2 regions of the Amycolatopsis sp. NPDC114504 genome follow, and region 2 is predicted to be linked to the other one. Evidence: riboswitches for the same ligand, from Rfam matches in the RefSeq annotation. Region 2 holds a riboswitch; the other holds the start of a gene.
What was found. A riboswitch is a leader RNA that binds a small molecule or an ion and turns the genes downstream of it on or off. The one in region 2 is predicted to bind glycine.
Positions count from the first base shown of each region.

Region 1: it holds a riboswitch for glycine, as region 2 does, so the genes downstream of both, gcvP (aminomethyl-transferring glycine dehydrogenase) here and gcvP (aminomethyl-transferring glycine dehydrogenase) in region 2, are expected to answer to the same signal.

Region 1 covers NZ_JBVKDU010000005.1:780,946-784,349, forward strand. Annotated here, with positions in the region: gene gcvP (aminomethyl-transferring glycine dehydrogenase) at 1-1,730, opposite strand, end outside; glycine riboswitch at 1,898-1,996, opposite strand; gene ACZ7PG_RS39720 (MerR family transcriptional regulator) at 2,039-2,617, opposite strand; gene ACZ7PG_RS39725 (TetR/AcrR family transcriptional regulator) at 2,896-3,404, shown strand, end outside.
Region 2 covers NZ_JBVKDU010000006.1:380,807-384,210, forward strand. Annotated here, with positions in the region: gene gcvP (aminomethyl-transferring glycine dehydrogenase) at 1-1,406, opposite strand, end outside; glycine riboswitch at 1,450-1,548, opposite strand; gene ACZ7PG_RS43575 (helix-turn-helix domain-containing protein) at 1,694-3,028, opposite strand; gene ACZ7PG_RS43580 (hypothetical protein) at 3,141-3,404, shown strand, end outside.

The sequences.
Region 1 (3,404 bases), on a different contig from region 2:
AACTCGCCCTGGCTGCCCGCGTTGGGCTGCAGGGAAACCGTGTCGTAGCCGGTGATCCGCGCGAGCCACGCGCTCAGGTCGGCGACCACCTCCAGGAGCCCGGCGGCGTCTTCGGCGGGCGCGAACGGGTGCAGCCCGGCGAACTCCGGCCAGGTGACCGGTTCCATTTCGGCGGCGGCGTTGAGCTTCATGGTGCACGAGCCGAGCGGGATCATGCTGCGGTCGAGCGCGACGTCCTTGTCGGACAGCCGGCGCAGGTAGCGCAGCAGCGCGGTTTCCGAGCGGTGGGCGTGGAACACCGGGTGGGTGAGGAACGCGCTGGTGCGCCGCAGCGGCGCCGGGAGCGCGTCCGCCGTGTCCGCGTCGAGGCCGTCCACATCGGACACCGAGACGCCGAATGCCTTCCACACGCACGAAAGCCGCTCGCGGGTGGTCGTCTCGTCGCAGGCGACGCCGACGTGGTCGTCGTCGACGAGCCGCAGGTTCACGCCGAGGTCGCGAGCCGCCGCGACGACCGCTTCCGCCCGCCCGGGCACCGACGCGGTCACGGTGTCGAAGAACTCGCCGTGTCCGACGTCGATGCCGCCTTCGGCGAGGCCGGCGGCGAGCACGGTGGCCATCCGGTGGGCGCGCAGCGCGATCCCGCGCAGCCCGTCGGGCCCGTGGTACACGGCGTACATCGAGGCCATCACCGCCAGCAGGACCTGCGCGGTGCAGATGTTCGACGTCGCCTTCTCGCGGCGGATGTGCTGTTCCCGGGTCTGCAGGGCGAGCCGGTACGCGGGTGCGCCGTCGGCGTCCTTCGAGACGCCGACCAGGCGTCCCGGCAGCTGCCGTTCCAGGCCTTCGCGGACCGCGAGGTAGGCGGCGTGCGGGCCGCCGAAGCCGAGCGGGACACCGAACCGCTGGGTGGATCCGACGGCGACGTCGGCGCCGAGCTCCCCCGGCGGCCGCAGCAGGGTCAGGGCGAGCGGGTCGGCGGCGACGATCACCGCGGCGCCGTGTTTCTTGGCCTCGGAGATCGTCAAGTCGAGCTCGTGCACCGCACCCGACGCACCGGGGTAGGAAAGCAGCATCCCGAAGAAGTCGCCGCCGAGGCCAAGTCCGGTGAGACCTTGGGAGAGGTCCTCGACGACCAGTTCGATGCCCAGGGGTTCGGCCCGGGTCCGAAGCACGGCGAGGGTCTGCGGCAGGGTGTCCTGGTCGACGACGAACCGGTTCGAAGCGGACTTCCCGGCCCGCCGCACGAGTGTCATGGCCTCGGCGGCAGCGGTGGCCTCGTCGAGCATCGACGCGTTGGCGACGGGCAGCCCGGTCAGATCGGCGACCATGGTCTGGAAGTTGAGCAGCGCCTCGAGCCGGCCTTGCGAAATCTCGGGCTGATACGGCGTGTAAGCGGTGTACCAGGCCGGATTCTCGAGCACGTTCCGCCGGATGACGGGCGGAGTGATGGTGTCGTGGTACCCGAGCCCGATCATCTGGGCCATCGTTCGGTTACGGCCGGCAAGCGCCCGAAGCTCGGCGAGCGCCTGAGCTTCGGTGGCGGCCGGCGGCAGTTCGAGCGGACGAGCGGAGGACCGCAGCGACTCAGGAACAGCACGCTCGGAGAGCTCGTCGAGAGAAGCGACACCGACGACATCGAGAATGCGGCGAAGTTCGTCCGGCCCGGGACCGATGTGCCGCTCGGCGAACGGGATGCCCTGTTCCAGCGAGGCGAGTGACAGTTCCACGGAGCCTCCTGCGGACAGCCGAGCCGGGCCGGGGACGATGTCCCCCGGCCTCCCCACTCTGTCCGTACCCCGAGGGGCGCCTGAGAGTTTCGCCCGAGGTTGAGCCGGGCTTGCACCGTCGGCGGGGCCATCAGGTTGTGTCCTGACGACCCGCTTTCCAGAGGCGTCTCGTCCGCGCGGTCCAGGGTGCCTGAGAGGTTCCGGGGAGGACTTGCTCCTTCGGCGCCGAGCTCAAGGTGTGGCTCGGACTCTCCCGCGCGGATTCGTCGACCGCGAGGAGAACCTTACTCGACTCCTCGCGGCGGTGATCACCCGGTCTTGCGGGCGTTGCGGCGCTGGGTGAGCTCGTCCGGCTGGTGCGTTTCGACGACACCGCCGTCGGCGCGTTCGGCCTGGAACTCGTGGATGGTGCCGCTGATCTCCTGCATGGCGCCGCTGACCGCGATGCCGAAGACGCCTTGGCCGCCCTGGAGCAGATCGACGATCTCCTCCGGCGAGGTGCATTCGTAGACGGTGGTGCCGTCGGAGAACAGCGTCACGCGCGCGAGGTCACGGACTCCGCGGACGCGCAGGTGGTCGACCGCGACCCGGATGTTCTGGAGGGAGACCCCGGTGTCCAGCAGCCGCTTGACGACCTTGAGGACCAGGATGTCCTTGAACGAGTACAGCCGCTGCGAGCCGGAACCGTGCGCCGTGCGGATGCTGGGTGCGACCAGCTTCGTCCGGGCCCAGTAGTCGAGCTGGCGGTAGGTGATCCCGGCGATCTGGCACGCGGCCGGACCGCGGTAACCCACCAGCTCGTCCGGCAGCGAGTTGTCGGGGAACAGCTCACCCTGCTCGCCAGCCGCGACCTCAACAGGCTGCTTCTCGGAACCAGCCTCGACCACGCAAGCCTCCCCTCGCCCGACCGGACGGCCGGCGAATGACAGTCGGCCGGTCCCAGGAGCGGGACCCACCGGAGATCCATCGCCGCGATCCGGCCCCAGACCGTGAATCACATCGTGGCGATTTACCTCCTTCGACGGTAAGCGCCAGGAGAACACCGGTCAACGCGACGCGCGGCAAGCCTCAACGGTCGGATGAGCGTTTGAGCCGTTCGCCGTACCCCCGAGCCGGTGGTTCAAACCTCTTGACCGGATTTACTCAGCCGAGTAACTTTTTACTCATGCAAGTAAACACCGACCTCATGGCCGAGATGGGGCTCAGCGCCGCCGAGGCGGCCCGTCGCGCCCAGATCATCGGCGCCACCATCGGCGTCATCGCCGACCTCGGTTACCGGAAGGCGACGTTCGCCAAGATCAAGGAACGCGCCGGGCTCAGCAGCACCCGGATGATCTCCTACCACTTCACGAACAAGGCCGGCCTGATGCAGGCCGTCCTGAGCACGGTGGTCGAGACGAAGGGCGAGTTCCTGAAGGAACGCACCGGCGGTGGCCTCGACCCGGCGGACCGGCCCGGCCACCTGCGGGCCCACATCGAGACGTCGATCGCGTTCCTGCGCGCGTACCCGGAGTGCGTCCGGGTCCTGACGGAGCTGGCGGCCAACGCCGACGACGCCGACGGCTGGGTGATGACGAAGGTGCTGGTCGACGACATGCGGGTGCACGGGCTGGCCCGCCAGCTCAAGCAGGGTCAGGCCGAAGGGCTGTTCGGCGACTTCACGCCGGAGGTGAT
Region 2 (3,404 bases):
GTCTCGGAGCGGTGCGAGCCGAAGACCTCGTGACCCATGAAGCCGCTCTCGCGGGCGAGACCGTTCGGCAGCGCGACGCCGTCACTCAGGTCCGCCTCGACGCCGAACGCGCGCAGGACCTTCTCGGCGATCGCGGGGGTGCTGACCTCGTCGAAGGCGACGCGGACGTGGTCGGCGTCGACGTGGCCGAGGTTGATCCCGGCCTCGCGCGCGGCGGCGTGGACCTCGGCGGCCTGGCCCGGGACGTGCGCGACGACCGTGTCGAAGAAGGACTCGTGCACGACCTCGACGCCGGTCTTGCGCAGGGCGTCCGCGAAGCCCGCGGCGAGGCCGTGGACGCGCTGGGCGATCCGCTTCAGGCCGTCGGGACCGTGGTAGACCGCGTACATCGCGGCCAGCACGGCCGGGAGGACCTGCGCGGTGCAGATGTTGGACGTCGCCTTCTCGCGGCGGATGTGCTGCTCACGCGTCTGCAGCGCGAGGCGGTAGGCGGAGTTGCCGTCGGCGTCGACCGAGACGCCCACCAGGCGCCCGGGCAGCGAGCGCTCGAGCCCGGCGCGGACGGACATGAACCCGGCGTGCGGGCCGCCGTAGCCGAGCGGCACGCCGAAACGCTGCGTCGAACCCGCGGCGACGTCGGCGCCGAACTCACCCGGCGCGGTGATCAGCGTCAGCGAAAGCAGATCGGCGGCGACGGTGAACAGCGCGCCCGCGGCCTTCGCCGACTCGGAAATCGCGTGGTAGAAGCCGCGGCCGCGCAGCACGCCGGACGCACCGGGGTACTGGGCGACGACGCCGAAGAACTCGTCCGGCAGGCCGGTGAGCAGGTCGCGGACCTCGACCTCGATGCCGAGGGCCTCGACGCGGGTCCGCACGACGGCGATGGTCTGCGGCAGGCACTCGGCGTCGAGGACGACCTTGTTGGACTTCGACTTGGACGCGCGGCGCATCAGCGTGACGGCCTCGGCGACGGCGGTCGACTCGTCCAGCAGGGACGCGTTCGCGGTGGCCAGGCCGGTCAGGTCGGCGACCATGGTCTGGAAGTTGAGGAGCGCTTCGAGCCGGCCCTGGGAGATTTCCGGCTGGTAGGGCGTGTACGCGGTGTACCAGGCGGGGTTCTCGAGGACGTTGCGGCGGATCACGCCGGGGGTGACGGTGTCGGAGTAGCCGAGGCCGATCATCTGCGTCATCGGGCGGTTGAGCGCGGCGAGGGCGCGCAGCTCCGCGGTGGCGTCCTCTTCGGACGCGGCGGGCGGGAGCCGCAGGTCGGCGGTGGCGCGGATGGCGGTCGGCACGGCCGCACCGACGAGGGCGTCCAGGCTGCCGTAGCCGCACTCGGCCAGCATCTTCGCGCGTTCGGCCTCGGACGGGCCGATGTGGCGGGCGTCGAACTGCGTGGAGGTGATGGGAGCTCCTCGGGCCGGGCACCGGGCACAACGGTGCGCTGGGAACTCCCCCTCTGTCATGGCACCTGAGAGTTTCACTGTGCGGAGCACAGCTTTCACCTTGGGTGAGGCGCGGGTGCGCCTGCTTTCCAGAGTGGCCTCGCACGAAGCGGTAGCAGGTACCTGAGAGATTCCGGGGAGTTTGCTCCTTCGGTGCCCCACCACGTTCGTGAGGGCTCTCCCGCCTCGGCTCGACGGCCCGATCTGCAGTTGTGGCGGCTACGGTACCTGCCGCCGCCGAGGTCCGTCTACTTCACCGGGCCAACGCCACAGTGATCCTCGACCGCGCCTCGATCGGCGAACCGGTGCACCACGCTCCCGGCCAGCGCCGGCGGCCGCCGAACCCGGCCCGACGGCAGGACCAGGCGTTTCAACGGCCCGCCGAGCGGCACCGGCGGGTGCCCCGCCCCCAGCAGCACCCGCTCCACGATCTGCTCGGCCAGCCACGCCACCGAGTCGTTGAGCCGGTCGAGCGAGAGGCGGTCGCCGTCGAAGACGTCGGAGTCGGCCAGGGTCACCTCGTAGTACGCGCAGCCCGGTGGCACCCCCGACGAGACCGCGTCCTCGATCGCGCGGGCCCCGGCCAAGGCGTCCGGGAAGCCGGCTTCGAGCAGCGGCTCGCGGTAGATGCGGGCCGCCCGCTCCCGCATTCGCGGGCCGTAGCGGACCACCACCGGGAGCCGGCCGGTCAGGTCGGGCACGGCCAGGCCGTGCAGCAGCATGATCGGCGGCACCGCGTGCACCAGCCGCGGCGCGGGCTCGGCCAGCTCGCGGGCGGTGATCCGGACGCGGTCGGCCATCGCGTCCGGGAGGCCGAAGTAGCGGAAGTCGACGTTGCCGAACCCGAGCCCGTCGGCGACCAGCGACGCGAGCAGCTCGCCGTACCCCCAGATCGGCGACAGCACCACGACGGGCGGCGCGGCGACGACCGGCGACGGCGCGGGCGGCCGCGTCGCCTCCTGCTCGGGCACCTGGATGACCAGCCGCGGCGGCTCGTGCCAGTCGTGCACCTCGGCGACTCGCCAGTACAGCCCGAGCGGCCGCCACAGCTCACCGAGGACGTCGTGCTCGAGGATCCGGCGCACCTCGGCGTCGTCGTGCGGGAAGTCCCGCGGCGCCACGATGCCGACGTAGTGGTGGTAGGTGACGCGGACCTCGTCACCGCGGGTGGCGGAGCGGATCCGCATCTCCCAGTCGATCGGCGACGCGGCGATGAGGTTGGCCACCTGCGTACCGGGCGAGGAGTAGACGAGCGCCGTGGCCTGCCGGAGGAACTGCCCGGCCTGGTCGATGCCTTCGCGCAGCGCCTTCGCGGCTTGAGCGACGTGGACCGGGCTGGCGAGGCTTTCGGGCAGGACGCCGGCGACGCGCAGGAGTTCGGCTTCGGAGAGCCCGGTGACCTCGGCGATCTGGGCCCAGTGATCGAAGACGGTGACCTTGGGCGCGTGCCGGTGTTCGATCCAGCTGCGCAGGGTCGACGTGGGGACGCCGATGCGTCTGGCGGCCTCGTCCAGGGAGAGGCCCCTCGCCCGGATGCCGGCCCGGACCGCTTCCGCCCACTCGTCGGCGCGCCAATGCGTCACCTCACAAAGCTAACGCAGCAGCGGGTGTCTTCCACGCGTAACGATCCAGCTGCACGAGCAACACCGGCCACCGGCGGCGCGACATCAGTCCCACCGCGGAAGGAGACCGGCCATGACGACGGAACCTCAAGGCACACGGCGGCGATTCGTGATCAGCGGCCTCGTGCTCGTCGGTCTTGCCGCGCTGGTCACCGGCGCCGTGGCGATCGCGCTCGCCGTGGACCGGAGCGCCGGCCCGGTCAGGGCCGAACCCGACTACGAGGCGGTCGTCCGCGACACCGTGTCGATCATCTTCCCCGGCAGCGTCGCGTCCCCGGACCAGCTGCAGGAACTCCTGCCGAGCTCGAAGCGGTCCACCGACGTCGCGTGCGACAAC